2 regions of the Catellatospora sp. NPDC049133 genome follow, and region 2 is predicted to be linked to the other one. Evidence: riboswitches for the same ligand, from Rfam matches in the RefSeq annotation. Region 2 holds a riboswitch; the other holds the start of a gene.
The links. Region 2 has a riboswitch for cobalamin ahead of AB0B35_RS29885 (ribonucleoside-diphosphate reductase subunit alpha). Riboswitches for the same ligand answer to the same signal wherever they lie in the genome.
Positions count from the first base shown of each region.

Region 1: another riboswitch for cobalamin. It lies ahead of cobN (cobaltochelatase subunit CobN); the one in region 2 lies ahead of AB0B35_RS29885 (ribonucleoside-diphosphate reductase subunit alpha).

Region 1 covers NZ_JBEZDT010000002.1:45,445-53,038, reverse strand. Annotated here, with positions in the region: gene AB0B35_RS02520 (hypothetical protein) at 1-7, shown strand, start outside; gene AB0B35_RS02515 (sulfite exporter TauE/SafE family protein) at 7-1,713, shown strand; gene AB0B35_RS02510 (hypothetical protein) at 1,778-2,338, shown strand; gene AB0B35_RS02505 (DUF222 domain-containing protein) at 2,502-3,851, opposite strand; gene AB0B35_RS02500 (DUF2784 domain-containing protein) at 3,959-4,345, opposite strand; cobalamin riboswitch at 4,347-4,536, shown strand; gene cobN (cobaltochelatase subunit CobN) at 4,575-7,594, shown strand, end outside.
Region 2 covers NZ_JBEZDT010000030.1:86,424-94,017, reverse strand. Annotated here, with positions in the region: gene AB0B35_RS29905 (M23 family metallopeptidase) at 1-278, opposite strand, end outside; gene AB0B35_RS29900 (BTAD domain-containing putative transcriptional regulator) at 470-2,500, shown strand; gene ftrA (transcriptional regulator FtrA) at 2,744-3,727, opposite strand; gene AB0B35_RS29890 (rhodanese-like domain-containing protein) at 3,823-4,299, shown strand; cobalamin riboswitch at 4,476-4,666, shown strand; gene AB0B35_RS29885 (ribonucleoside-diphosphate reductase subunit alpha) at 4,964-7,381, shown strand; gene AB0B35_RS29880 (ribonucleotide-diphosphate reductase subunit beta) at 7,399-7,594, shown strand, end outside.

The sequences.
Region 1 (7,594 bases), on a different contig from region 2:
TGCCTGATGAATTTCATGATCCGCCGTACCCTGCCCGTCGTGGCGCTGGCAGGGGTCGCGCTCGCGCTGCTGCCCGCCCCCGCGTCCGCGCACCCGCTCGGCAACCTGTCCATCAACCAGCTCGTCGCGCTGACCCTGCGCCCCGACGCCGTCGACGCCACCACGATCCTCGACATCGCCGAGCTGCCCACGCTGCAGCAGCGCAGCACGGTCGACACCTCCGGCGACGGCGTCGCCGACGCGCCCGAGCTGCGTGCGCACGCCGCGGCCGCCTGCGACGCCTTCGCCCGGGATCTGGTGGTACGCCTCGACGACCGCCCCCTGACCTGGACCGTCCACTCGGCGGGGATGACCCTCGAACCGGGCTCCGCCCGCCTGGCCACCAGCCGGATCACCTGCACCCTGAGCGTCCCCGCCCGGCTGGACCGCCCGGCGGCGATCACCGTCCACAACGGGCACCTCGCCGACCGCGTCGGCTGGCGCGAGATCACCGCCACCGGCGTCGGCATCGACCTGCCCGACTCACCCGTGCCCGCCCGCAGCACGACGAACGAACTGCGCGACTACCCCGTCGACCTGCTCGGCTCCCCGCTCGACGTCCGCGACGCCCGCCTGCCCGCCCGTCCCGCCGCAGTGCCACCCGGCGCACCGAACGGCCTCACCTCGGCGGTCGCACCGGACCTGGGCGCGCCCGCCCGGCCCGACGACCCCGCGCCACTGCGCTGGGCCGCCTGGGCGCAGCAGCAGGTCCTCGACACGGTCGGCGCGGACCGGCTCACCCCGCTGGTTGGGCTGCTCGCCGTGCTGCTCGCCCTGGTGCTCGGGGCAGGTCACGCGCTGCTTCCCGGCCACGGCAAGACCGTGATGGCGGTATACCTCGCCGGCCGCGCTGGCCGTCCCCGCGACGCGCTGACCGTCGGCGCGACCGTCACCGCCACCCACACCGGCGGCGTCATCGCCCTGGGCCTGCTGCTCACCGCCGTCTCCGGCCTGACCGGACAGACCGTCCTCGGCTGGCTCGGCCTGGCCAGCGGCACCATCGTCATCACCGTAGGCCTCGCCATGCTGCTGGCCACCCTGCGCCGCAGGCCCGGTCACACCCACACCCACGACATCTCAGACCACGACCATGCCCACTCCCATGGCACGTCCGGCCACGACCACGACCACGGCCAAGGCCACGACCATGCCCACTCCCATGGCACGTCCGGCTACGACCACGACCACGGCCAAGGCCACGACCACGACCACGGCCAAGGCCACGGCCACGGCTACGGCTACGACCACGACCATGCTCACGGCCATGCCCACGGCCATGCCCACGGGCATGTGCATCGGCATGGTCTGTTCGGCCGGGTGCACTCTCACGGCGGCTCCCATGCTGCCGAGGGCACGGGACGTGGCCGGTTCGGGCTCGGCGCGATCGGGGTGGCGGCGGGCCTGGTGCCCAGCCCGTCCGCCCTGGTGGTGTTGCTGGGCGCGATCGCATTGGGCCGGACGGGCTTCGGCATCCTGCTCGTGCTCGCCTACGGGCTGGGTATGGCGGGCACGCTCACCGTTGCGGGCCTGCTGCTGCTCAAGGTCCGCGATCGTTGGTCGGCGCGATTCGAGCGGTTCCGGCGGCTCCGGCTGGCCGGGCCGTACGCCGCGAGCGCGATGGTGCTGCTCGTCGGCGTCGGCCTCGCCGCACGTGCCGCGACGCTGGTGGTCTGATCGCGGCACGCTGCCGCCGACAAACCAATCATGCAGGCGCGCTCGGGGCGGCATCCTCGACGTTGTGAATGCCGAAAGCTGGTCCTGCTGCTACGTGCTGTTGGAGAACCGGACGCCTGCGGAGGTGGCGGCACTGCTGGGCGGTCACCTGTCCGACGTCTTCAGATCGGAACGGGAGGCCGCCGCCGAGTCGGCGCCCTACCCGTCGGTGGGGCCCGCCGCAGTGGGCTGGACGGTGCTGATCGATCCGCACTTCTCCCTCGGTGACTCCGACGCGCAGCTGGGGCGATGGTCGGTGGCGGGTCGGGTGGTGCGGCTGGAAGTGATCGAGCGGGAGTTGTTCAGCCACGCCCTGGTCTGCGCCGACGGGGTCGTCGCGTGGGAGGTGTCCTTCGAGGGCGAACTCGACGAGCGCCCCCTCGCGAGCGAGAGGTTGCCGTACGACCTGGAGCAGTTGGCGGCGACGATCGGCCCGGACGGGGATGCCGAGACGTGGTACCGCGTGCCGATAGCGGCGGCACAGCTGGTGACCGGCTGGGACCTGGGCTGGGAGGAGGCGGGCCCCTACCGCTCCTACAGGGAGATCGTTCCGGACCGGGCCGGTCGGTCTGCCGATGTGCCTTAGGGTGCGCGCCGACCAGAAGGATGCCGAGGGCGGGCTGCTTGCCTTGCCGGCCGTGTGCCGATCAAGCAGTTTGCGCAGCGGCGGCCGTCCATCTGCTCGGGCGGTGCCGATTCTCCGAGTGGTGGCCCGGCTCGGCCCGGTGTGATCAGCGATCGGGCCCGGCCTAGGGCCGCAGGTGGAAGGAGTTGCGGCGAGGAAGCCGGGCGGCGTCCACGTAGCTCGGCGGGATGAACTCGGGCCGCCGGTCGTGGCCGACCCGGACCTGCCAGTCGTCGTGGTGGACGACGCGGTGGTGGTGCCCGCACAGGAGCACGGCGTTGTCGAGGTCGGTGGGACCGCCGTCGGCCCAGTGCCGAATGTGGTGCCCCTGGCACCAGCGAGGCGGTCGGTCGCAGCCAGGAAAGGCGCAGCCCTGGTCGCGGAGGACGAGCGCTCGGCGCAGGGCCCCGTTGATGAGTCGGCGGGTCCGGCCGAGGTCGAGAAGCTGCCCGTCGCCGCCGAGCACCGCGGGAATGACCTGGGCGTCGCAGGCTATGCGCCGGACGGTCTCAGGAGTGAGCGTCGTGCCGTTGTCGAGCAGCCCTGCTCCGGTGCGTTGCGCGAGGTCGTCGTAGTCGACGGTGATCACGAGCTGAGGACGGTCGCCGCCGTTGTCGGGCAGTTCGCCCGAGGCGAGCACACGGCGGCAGATCTCGGTGAGGGCGTCGGCCCGCCGTTGACCCGCGGTGCGCATGTCCCGAGCGCTTTCAGGCGCGCGGTGCCCGGCGGCGTTTGAGCCTTCGACGGGGTCGCTGTCGCTCGCGATGGCACCGCCGAGGGTGACGTGGGCGCGGGTGTGGTCGACAGCACCAGGGCGGGAGAGGGGGTCGAGGGCGGCGGTGACCACGGCGGCGGCTTCGGTGTCGAGCCAGCCGGTCAGGCGCACCCGCCCGCTGCGGTCGGCGACAAGGGTCAGCGTGCGGGTGGCGTAAGCGCGTTCCTCCTGCGCGGCCAGTGTCTCGCGTTCGTGCCCCTCAGCGGTGTCGGGGGCGACGTGGGTGAGAATGCGCTCGCCGAAGCGGCGGAGCACGGACGGTTCGAACTGGGCCGCGAATCCGATCAGCGCGGTCTCGGCCTTCGCTGCGGTCTCCAGGCCCACCTCGGAGGGAAGCGCGGCGATAGCCTGAGCGATGACAGCGGCCTGCTCGGTGTTGACGGTTCCGGCGGCGAGGGCGTCGGCGGTGGTGGGGAGGCGGTCCAGCGCGCGGGCGAGTTCCACGGTCTGCTTGGCCGTGCGTATGCCGATGCGCCAGTGTTCACGCAGCCAGACCGCGGTGCTGGAGGCACCGTGGGCGACGGGGACCGCACGGGCGTCGAGTTCGCGGACCAGCGACAGTTCCACCGCCGCCAGGCGTTCCCGCAACGCTCGTACCGAGTCGAGCGAGGTGATCAGCTCGACGTCGGTCAGGGGCCACACAGGCGAGTCGACGCAAGCGGCGACCGATCGCCCCGCCTGCGCCAATGCCTCCCGCATGGCTCCATTTTAGAACCGGTGTACGACAAAAATCCACGAAGTTGATCGATCAACAGATGGCTTTGGTGGCGACCGCCAGAGGCGAGCTGTTCGATCATCCCGGCACTCTATGGCACGTCGGCCGAGGTGGCGGACCCGTGCCGGCCGCGCCTGCGGCGGAGGGCGAAGCCGATCCAGGAGGTCAGCACTACCAGCCCGGCCAGCACCTGCAGCGGCACGGTGAACCGTTCGGGGTAGACCACGCCGGTCAGGTACGTGTCGATGAAGCCGCGGGACAGGCCCTGCTCACCGGCTTCGCGGCGGGCCCAGTCCTCGACGTAGGTCAGGGGGCAGTCGAGGCCGAGGACGACCGTGGCGAAACCCCAGCCGGCGGCGATCAGGTGCGGCCAGATCAGCCACGGCCGCCACCAGGCCAGGAAACCGCCCGCGACGACGTACGCGAGGAACGCGAAGTGCACCACCATGGTCAGCCCGGCGAGCCACTGATAGGCCATGCTCCATTATCTGCCGCTAGGATCGCTCTCGGCGGCAGGGAGGAACTCGGGGAAGAGCCGAGACGGTCCCGCCACTGTGACCGGGGAGCCCGTCCCCACCCCGTCGGAGAGATCCGAGGCCACCGCAAGGGAAGGCCCGGGGCCGGGCGTCGATCCGGGAGTCAGGAGACTCCGGCCGCCGCATCGACTCTGCTACCGGGGCGCGGACCCCGACAGGAGGTACGCGGCCATGACGGCTGTCCAAGGTCTGCTGCTGTCCACTGCGGACACCGAGCTGCTCGCCGCCCGGGCGTCGGGTGCGCCCTGGCGCATCGGCAACCCGGCCCGGCTCGACGCCGGTGACGTCCCCGAGTTGCTGCGGGGCGTCGGCTTCGCGGTGGTGCGCCTGCTCGGCGGCCGCCGCACCTGGCCGGATGGGCTCGACGCGGTGCTCGCCGGCGGGCTGCCGGTGGTGGTGCTGGGCGGGGAGGCGCTGCCCGACGCCGCGCTGCAGGCCGAGTCGACCGTGCCCGCCGGGGTGGCCGGGGAGGCGCTGGCGTACCTGGTCGAGGGCGGTGCGGACAACCTGCGCGAGCTGCACCGGTTCCTGTCGGACACGCTGCTGATGACCGGCGAGGGCTTCGAGGCGCCGCGGGCCACGCCGGAGTTCGGCGTGCGCCCCGGCCCGGCGCACGAGGCCGGGCGGCCGACCGTCGGGATCGTCTACTACCGCGCGCACGAGCTGGCCGGGAACACGGCGTTCGTGGACACCCTCGCCGGGGCGCTGCACGACGCGGGCGCGAACGCGCTGCCGGTGTACTGCGGTTCGCTGCGCGGGGTGTCGGACGGGCTGCTTGACCTGCTGCGGGGCTGCGACGCGCTGATCGTGACGGTGCTGGCGGCGGGCGGCACCACCCCGGCGGACGCGAGCGGCGGCGGGGACGACGAGGCATGGTCGGTGGCGGCGCTGTCCGAGCTGGACGTGCCGGTGCTGCAGGCGCTGTGCCTGACCTCGTCGCGGGCGGTGTGGCAGGACTCGGACGCGGCGCTGAGCCCGATGGACGCGGCGATGCAGGTGGCGATCCCGGAGTTCGACGGCCGCCTGATCACGGTGCCGTTCTCGTTCAAGGAGCCGGGCCCGGACGGCATCGGCGTGTACGCCGCCGACCCGGAGCGGGCGGCCCGGGTCGCGGGCATCGCGGTGCGCCAGGCGAGGCTGCGGCACGTGCCGAACGAGCACAAGAAGCTTGCGATCGTGCTGTCCAGCTACCCGACGCGGCACTCGCGGGTCGGCAACGCGGTCGGTCTGGACACCCCGGCCAGCGCGGTGGTGCTGCTGCGGGCGCTGCGCGAGGCGGGGTACGACCTGGGCGACGGCGCGCCTCTGGCGCCATGTCACAGCCCGGAGGACGGGGACGCGCTGATCCATGCGCTGATCGCGGCGGGTGGGCACGACGTGGAGTGGCTGACCGAGGAGCAGCTCGCGGCGGCCCCGGCCCGGGTCCCGCTGAACGATTACACCCGATGGTTCGCCACGCTGCCCGCGAGCCTGCGCGACGGCATCGTCGCCGCGTGGGGCGAGCCGCCGGGCGAGCTGTACGTGGACCGGGGCGAGATCGTGCTGGCGGCGCTGCGCTTCGGCAACGTGCTGCTGATGATCCAACCCCCGCGCGGCTTCGGGGAGAACCCGGTCGCCATCTACCACGACCCGGACCTCGCGCCGAGCCACCACTACCTGGCCGCGTACCGGTGGCTGGACCAGGAGTTCGGCGCGGACGCGGTGGTGCACCTGGGCAAGCACGGCACCCTGGAGTGGCTGCCGGGCAAGGGGCTGGGCCTGTCCCGCGAGTGCGCGCCGGACGCGGTGCTCGGTGACATTCCGCTGGTGTACCCGTTCATCGTCAACGACCCGGGCGAGGGCACCCAGGCCAAGCGGCGCGGGCACGCGGTGATCGTGGACCACCTGGTGCCGCCGATGGCCCGCGCGGAGACGTACGGCGAGATGGCGAAACTGGAGCAGATGCTCGACGAGTACGCCACCGTGCAGGCCCTCGACCCGACGAAACTGCCCGCGGTGCGCGCCCAGATCTGGACCCTGATCCAGGCCGCCCAGCTCCACCACGACCTGCACCAGGCCGACATGCCGGGCGAGGACGACTTCGACGACTTCATCCTGCACGTCGACGGCTACCTGTGCGAGGTCAAGGACTCGCAGATCCGCGACGGCCTGCACGTCCTCGGCGGCGCGCCGGAAGGCGAGGCGCGGATCAACCTGGTGCTCGCGGTGCTGCGCGCCAACCAGGTGTGGGGCGGCGTGCGTGGGGCGCTGCCGGGACTGCGGGCGGCACTGTGCCGCCGGTACGGGCTGGACGAGCGTGCCCTGCTGGCCGAGCCGGGTGCCGTGGCGGCCGTGCCCGCGGACCTGACCGACGTCGCCGACGGCCCGGCCCGCACCGGCGCGGACGCCGTCGACCTGATCGAGGGCGTGGCCCGGCGGCTGGTGATCGGCAACGAGACGCTGGGCTGGGAGCCGTCGAAGGTCCCGGCGGTCGTCGCCGAGGTGCTGGGCGGCCCGGACGACGCCGTGGAGGCGGTGCTGCACTTCGCCGCGACCGAGGTGGTGCCGCGGCTGGACGCGACCGTGGACGAGGTGACCGCGGTGCTGAAGGCGCTCGACGGGCGCTACGTCGCGGCGGGGCCGTCCGGCTCGCCGACCCGTGGCCTGGTCAACGTGCTGCCGACCGGGCGCAACTTCTACTCCGTCGACCCGAAGGCGATCCCGTCGCGCAACGCGTGGGACGTCGGGGTGGCACTGGCGGACTCGCTGCTGGCCCGGCACCGGCAGGACACCGGCGAGTGGCCGCGCACGGTCGGGCTGACGGTGTGGGGCACGTCGGCGATGCGCACCCAGGGCGACGACATCGCCGAGGTGCTGGCCCTGCTGGGTTGCCGCCCGACCTGGGACGACGCGTCGCGGCGGGTGACCGGGTTCGCGGTGGTGCCGCCGGCCGAGCTGGGCCGGCCGCGAGTGGACGTGACGGTGCGCATCTCCGGCTTCTTCCGGGACGCGTTCCCGCACGCGGTCGCGCTGATCGACGACGCGGTGCGGGCGGTGGCCGAGCTGGACGAGGCCGACGAGGACAACTTCGTGCGCGCGCACGCCCGCGCCGACGAGGCCGAGCACGGCGACCGGCGGCGGGCCACCACCCGCATCTTCGGTTCCAAGCCGGGGGCGTACGGGGCCGGCCTGCTCCCGCTCATCGACGCCCG
Region 2 (7,594 bases):
CCGTTGACGGAGCCCTGGTGGGCGGAGACCTCGACGGTGCCCGCGGCGGCGGCGACGACGGTGTCACCGAGGTCTGCGGTGGCGGTGGAGCCGCGGTTGAAGTCGATCTCCCAGGAGACGTGTGCGCTGCTGCCGGTGCTGTTGCCGTTCCACGTCTGGCCGCAGGGGAAGGGCAGCTGGAAAGCGGGCGCGGCCTGCGCGGGGCTGCCGAGCAGGACCGCGCCGGCCAGTCCTATGACCAGCGCTGCGGCGCCGGCGAACAATCGTGTCGGTCGCATATGGACGGTTCCCTTCCGTGGGGTGGTGGAACAGGAGGCCCGTGACTGCGCGGGGTGTGTTCACAGCGTCGCGATACGCTCTCCAACGTTTCTCCAGAACTCCTACAGCCGTTCAGCCGAGTGCTCTGGTCCGATCAGCCGAGCACGCGTAGGCTCAGGCAATCGATCACGGATCGTGTGGGTGGGTTGGCGTGTCGGACCGGCTGGAACTGCGCATCCTGGGCTCCTTCGAGTTGACCCTGGGCGGCCTCGACGCACCTGTCGGCGGCGTGAAGCCGCGCCAGCTGCTGGCCACCCTCGCTCTCAACCACGGCCGCACCGTGTCGGTGGATCAGCTGATCGAGGTGCTGTGGGGGCAGGACCCGCCCCGGTCGGCGCTGGCCAACGTGCAGACGTACGTCAGCGCGCTGCGCACCCGGCTGGGCGAGGACCGGCTGCGCCGGCAGGCGCCCGGATACCGGCTGGAGCTGGACTGCGGCGAGCTGGACCTGCTGCGCTTCGAGGAGTACGCCCGCGGCGGTGACCCGGACAGCCTCGACGCGGCCCTGGGCCTGTGGCGCGGCGAGCCGGTCGAGAACCTGCCCGCCTCACCGCTGTGGCGTGCGGAGATCGACCGGCTGGTGGAGCGGCGGCGGGCGGTCCGGCAGAACCGGGCCCGGCTGCGCATCGAGGCCGGGCAGCCCGCGGCGGCCGTGGACGAGCTGCGCCGGCTGGTCACCGAGGAGCCGCTGCGCGAAGAGGCGTGGTCCCTGCTGGTGACCGCCTTGCGCGACGCCGGGCACCGGGCCGAGGCGCTGTCGGCGTACGCCACCGCGCGCCGCACCCTGACCGAGGAGCTGGGCGTGGAGCCGGGCGAGCCGCTGCGCCGCCTGCACCGCACCCTGCTCGTCGAACAGGAGGGCCCGGCGGTGCTGGCCACCCGGCTGGACGGCGCGGCCGCGCTGGTGCTGCGGGGCCTGGCCCGGCTGGGCATCCCCTCCGCACCGGGCTGGGTTCCGGCCGCGCTGCTGGACCGGCCGGACGCGACGGAGGTGCTCGATGCGCTCGACCGGGCCCGGCTGCTGCGGTCCACCGGCACCGACGACCTGGGCCAGCCGCGTTACGGCCTGCCGGTGCTGGTCGGGCTGCTGGCCCCGGACCTGCCCGGGGAGGCGATCGGCGCGGCCCTGACCCGGGCGCTCGGTGGCTACCTCGCTCTGGCGGAACGTGCGGCCGCCGGGCTGCCGCCGCAGGTGTTCGGGCCCGGTGTCACCGTCGCGGCACGCTGGGCGGTGCCGGGCGCGGCGGAGCTGGCAGGCGATCCGGTGCGCTGGTTCGCGACCGAGCGGGAGGCGCTGCTCGGCGCGGTCGAGGCCGCCGCCGCCAATGGGCTGTCCGATCTGGCCTGGGAGCTGGCGCACGCCATGGTGGCCTGGTGCGACATGGGCGGGCACACCACCGAGTGGGAGCAGACGCACCGGACCGCGCTGGCGGCTTGCCGGGCGCGGGGCAACCTGCTCGGTGAGGCGGTGACCCTGCGCGGGCTGGGACAGTTGCACCTCTACCGCGATCACTACGAGGAGGCGGCGGAGGCGTTCAGCCGGTCGCGGCTGCTGTTCGCCCGGCTCGGCAATCTGTGCGGGCAGGCCGCGGCGCTGGCCGGGCTGGGCACGGGGCACCGGATCCGGGCCGAGCACGACGAGGCGCTGGACTGCTACCGGCAGGCGCTGGAGGCATACCGGCTGCTCGGGCACCGGCACGGCGAGGCGTACTCGCGGGGCGCGCTGGGCATGGTGTGGCTGGCCAAGGGCGAACTCGCCGAGGCGTACCGCTACTTCACCGCGGGGCTGGCCCTGGCCGAGGAGATCGGCGACGAGCACCGGGCCGCGCTGCTGACCCGCCAGCTGGGCCTGCTCCGGTTGCGCAGCGGCGAGCCGGCCCTCGCGCGCGCGGACCTGATCGCGGCGCTGGACCGGTTCGCGGTGCTCGGCGACGCCCACTGCGAGGCCTACTGCCTGACCGATCTGGCGTCGCTGGAAGCGCCCGAGGTGGCCGTACAGCGGCTCACCCAGGCCCTGGAGATCTTCGAGCGGATCGGCGATCGCCGCGCCCAGGCGCAGACCGCGCGCCGACTGGGTGAGCTGCACCGCGGCGACGAGCGGTTCGGCCTGTCCGACGCCTACCTGGCCGAGGCCCGGCGACTGCAGTCCACGGTGGAGAGCACCCGCGCCGTGTCGTCGTGATCGCCGGGGGTGGCGGAGATCCGCCGCCGTTCGGGGCGATGGCGGGACCGCGCCGCGTGCGATGGTGCGCATCGATCGGGATCTCGAAAGGAGGATTCGCATGCGCAGACTTCTCGTCAGGATGGCGCCGACGGCCGCCGTGGCCGCGCTCGCCGTGCTGGGCTTCGCCGGCGCCGCCCAGGCGAACGGCGGTTTCGAGTGGGGCTGATCGCCGCCCCGCCGCACGGACCAGGCGTTCCGCGGCTACCGGCCGCGGAACGTCCGCCGGTACGACGACGGCGAGGTGCGCATGCACCGGCTGAAGTGGTGCCGGAACGTGGCCGGTGAGTCGAAGCCGACCGCGGCGGCGACCTGCTCGACGGGGGAGTCCGAGGTCTCCAGCAGCGGCAGGCTGGCCGCCACGCGCTGGTCGATGAGCCAGCGGATCGGGCTGGTGCCGGTGTGCCGGGCGAAGTGGCGCAGGAAGCTGCGCGGGGACATGCGCGCGTGCGCGGCCAGCAGGTTCACCGTGAGCGGCTCGGTCAGGTGGTCCAGTGCCCAGGCCATTGCGCGGGCCACGCCGTCGTCGTCGATGACGTCGCGCACGGGCAATTCGATGAACTGCGCCTGGCCGCCGTCGCGGTGCGGCGGCAGCACCAGCCGCCGGGCGACCGTGTTGGCGATCTGCGCGCCGTGGTCGCGGCGCACCAGGTGCAGGCACAGATCCAGCCCGGCCGCGCTGCCCGCGCTGGTGATCACCTGGCCGGCGTCGACGTAGAGCACGTCGGGGGTCACCTCGACCAGCGGATGGCGCTCGCGCAGCAGTGGGGCGTACTTCCAGTGCGTGGTGGCCGCCCGGCCGTCCAGCAGGCCCGCCGCGGCCAGCGCGAACGCGCCGGAGCAGATGGAGACCATCCGAGCGCCCCGGTCGGCGGCCGTGCGCAGGGCCTCGACCAGCGCGGGGGAGACCTCGCCGCGGACGTCGGCAACCCCCGGAACGATCACGGTGTCGGCGGCGGCCAGCACGGCCAGGCCGTGCCGGGCGGTGATCGAGAAGCCGCCGACGGCCGGCATCGGCTCCGGCGTCTCGGCGCAGACGTCGAGGTCGTACCAGGCGACGTCGAGCTCGGGGCGGGGCAGGCCGAACACCTCCACCACGCAGCCCAGCTCGAAGGGCGCCATCCCGGCGTAGGCCAGCACCGCGATCCGGTGCCGGGCGCGGGTCTCCAGTGTCACCGGCGTACCCATGGCGAGATCTTAGCGGACAGCGGCGTTCTCGCCACTTCTGGTGGCCCGGCCGGCTCGACAGGGTGGAACCAGTGACCGACCAGAAGGAGCCGACCATGCCCGCCGTTGTCACCACCTCCGCAGTGCTCAGCACGCCCCCGGCCGCCGCCGGCGTCGCCGCCGCGCACTTCGCCGCCCGCCTGTCGTTCGAGGCCGACGTGTCCGACGTGTCCGCCGACCTGGCGTCCGGCGCACCCGGCTTCGTGCTCGTCGACTCCCGCTCGCTGGAGGCGTGGGAGCAGGGGCACCTGCCCGGCGCGGTGCACCTGCCCACCGCCGAGATCGCGGCACGGGCGGCCGAGGTCGTGCCGGCCGGCAGCGTCGTGGTCACCTACTGCTGGGGGCCTGGCTGCAACGGTGCGACCCGGGCCGCACTGGCCTTCGCCCGTCTGGGCTACCAGGTCAAGGAGATGCTCGGCGGGTACGAGTACTGGGTGCGCGAGGGCTTCGACACGCAGACCTTCCTCGGGCTGCGCAAGAACGACGTGGACCCGCTGACGGCCCCCGCGAGCGGCGCGGCCTGCGCCTGCTGACCGCCCGCATCGACGCCGGTGAGGGCGGGCCATCGACGACACGCCGAGCCTATATGGGGCCGCTGTTGTCTGCGTGCCACTAGATGTAGTGTGAGGGCATCGCTGGTCCACCCCTCCGGCCCCCTCGGGGCCGGGTTTCGGGGTGCGCGCGAGCCGCCGCAGGGCGGTCCGCGCTGAGGGAATCCGGTGCGATTCCGGAGCTGCCCCGCAGCGGTGAGTGGGAACGAAGCCGTCCCGCCCTCCTCCCGCGAAGAGGGGAGCGGACAGCACTGGGCCGGTCCGGCCTGGGAAGCGACGGCGTAGGGGGTCTACGGCAGCATGGTGTCCGCACCGCGCCGCCCGGCCGCGCCCACGAGCCCGAAGACCTGCCGGCGTGCGTGCCGCGGACGGTTCCGCGACGCGCCCGCGACCCACTGTGCCGACTGCGCCGTTGCGCGGCAGGGCCAGGGGCCGCGACACCGGACCGCGCGGGATGGTCCTCGGTGGACGGCGTAGGCCCGGACCAGCCGGGTCGGTGCCGTTCGCGTGCCCTCCCGCGCTTGAACGAGGGGGAGCGCACACTTTGACCAGCACCACCTTCCGCAACACCGCCGACTCCGGCACCGCCGACGCCGCGCCGCTCACCGCGTCGCTCGCGACACTGCTCGCCGAGGCGGCGCAAGGGCTGCCCGATGTGGACCACACGGCCGTGCTGACCCCGGTAGCGGCCGGCGTCTGGCCCGGCGCGACCGAGGCCGATCTGCGCTTGCGGGCCGTCGAGACGGCCGCCGCCCTGGTGGCCCAGGAGCCGTCGTACAGCCGGCTCGCGGCGCGGCTGCTCACCGTGCACATCACCGCGGAGGCGGCCACCCAGGGCGTCACCGACTTCCCTAGTTCCGTGCGCGCCGCGCACGCGGCCGGGCTGCTCGCCGACGACCTGGCCGCGTTCGTCGCGACCCACGCGGACGAGCTGGGGGAACTCGTGGACCCGGCCGCCGACGACCGCTTCGAGTACTTCGGGCTGCGCACCGTCTACGACCGCTACCTGCTGCGGCACCCGGTGACCCGCAAGGTGCTGGAGACACCCCAGCAGTTCCTGCTCCGGGTCGCCTGCGGCCTGATGGGCGAGGTCGGCGACGCGGGCAGTGCCGGGCGGCGGCTGCCGGGCAGTGTCACCGAGGTCGGGCGGCTGTACGCCATCCTCAGCCGGCTGGCGTACCTGCCCAGCTCGCCGACGCTGTTCAACGCCGGCGCCCGCCGACCGCAGCTGAGCAGCTGCTTCCTGCTCGACTCGCCGCGCGACGAGCTGGAGTCGATCTACGAGCGCTACGGCCAGATCGCGCGGCTGTCCAAGTACGCCGGGGGCATCGGGGTGGCGTGGAGCCGGATCCGGTCCCGGGGCTCGCTGATCCGCGGCACGAACGGGCTGTCCAACGGCATCGTGCCGTGGCTGCGCACGCTGGACTCCAGCGTCGCCGCCGTCAACCAGGGCGGCCGGCGCAAGGGCGCGGCCTGCGTCTACCTGGAGACCTGGCACGCCGACCTGGACGAATTCCTGCAGCTGCGCGACTCGACCGGCGAGGAGAGCCGGCGCACCCACAACCTGCACCTGGCCAACTGGGTGCCGGACGAGTTCATGCGCCGGGTCGAGGCCGACGCGAGCTGGTCGCTGTTCGATCCGAAGGACGTGCCGGAGCTGGTCGACCTGTGGGGCGAGGAGTTCGACACGGCCTACCGGGCCGCCGAGTCCGCCGGGCGCGCGGTGCGCACGGTCCAGGCCCGGGAGCTGTACGGCCGCATGATGCGCACCCTGGCGCAGACCGGCAACGGCTGGATGACGTTCAAGGACGCCGCCAACCGCGCCTGCAACCAGACCGCGGTCGCCGGCAACACGGTGCACCTGTCCAACCTGTGCACCGAGATCCTGGAGGTGACCAGCGACGGCGAGACGGCGGTGTGCAACCTCGGCTCGATCAACCTGGCCGCGCACCTCGGCGACGACGGCGTCGACTGGGACACGCTGCGCGACACGGTGCGCACCGCCGTACGCGTGCTCGACCGCACCATCGACCTGTCCTACTACCCGACGGGCGAGGCGGCCGGGGCCAACAACCGGTGGCGGCCGATCGGCCTGGGCGTGATGGGCCTGGCCGACGTCTTCTTCACGTTACGCCTGGACTTCGACTCGCCCGAGGCGCTGGCGCTGTCCACCCGCATCGCCGAGGAGATCGCGCTCGCGGCGTACGACACCAGTGCCGACCTGGCCGCCGAGCTGGGCACGCACCCGTCGTACGCGGACACCCGCGCCGCCCGCGGCGTCCTGCACCCCGACCACTACCCGGACGCGACCCGCACCCGCCCCTGGGCCTGGGACGAGCTGGCCGCCAAGGTCGCCCGCACCGGCCTGCGCAACTCGCTGCTCATCGCGATCGCGCCCACGGCCACCATCGCCTCGATCGCCGGCTGCGCCGAGTGCATCGAGCCGCCGGTCGCCAACGTCTTCAAGCGCGAGACCCTGTCCGGCGAGTTCCTCCAGGTCAACCGCTACCTCGTCGACGAACTCAAGGCCCGCGGCCTGTGGACCGCCGCCCTGCGCGAACACATCCTCGCCGCCGAAGGCTCCATCGCCGCGATCCCCGAGATCCCCGCCGAACTGCGCACCCGCTTCCGCACCGCCTGGGAGCTCCCCCAACGCGCCCTCATCGACCTGGCCGCCGCCCGCACCCCCTTCATCGACCAGTCTCAGTCCCTCAACCTCTTCATGGCCTCCCCCGACATCGGCAAACTCTCCTCCATGTACGCCTACGCCTGGCGAAAAGGCCTCAAAACCACCTACTACCTCCGCTCCCGCCCCGCCACCACCATCACCCCCACCACCGTAAGGAAGGGCACCTTCCCATCGGTTTCCGTGGAGGAAGGGCACCTTCTTAACGCTGCGGTGGGCGCAGGCAGCGCCGATGCGGCGCTGCCGGAGGCGGTGCGGGTCGGCGGCTCCGCGGTGGCCGGCGGCGTGCCCGGACTTCCGGCGCAGCCGCTGCGGACCGCGGCGAGCCTGATCAACCTGAACCTGGAGAACCCGGAGATCTGCGAGGCCTGCCAGTGACCACCGACGCCAAGAAGATGCTGCTCGACCCGGGCCTCGACCTGACCCTGCGGCCGATGCGCTACCCGGACTTCTACGAGCGCTACCGCGCCGCCATCCGCAACACCTGGACGGTCGAGGAGGTGGACCTCGGCAACGACCTGCCCGACCTGGCCACGCTCAGCGACGGCGAGCGGCACCTGGTCAACCGCCTCGTCGCGTTCTTCGCGACCG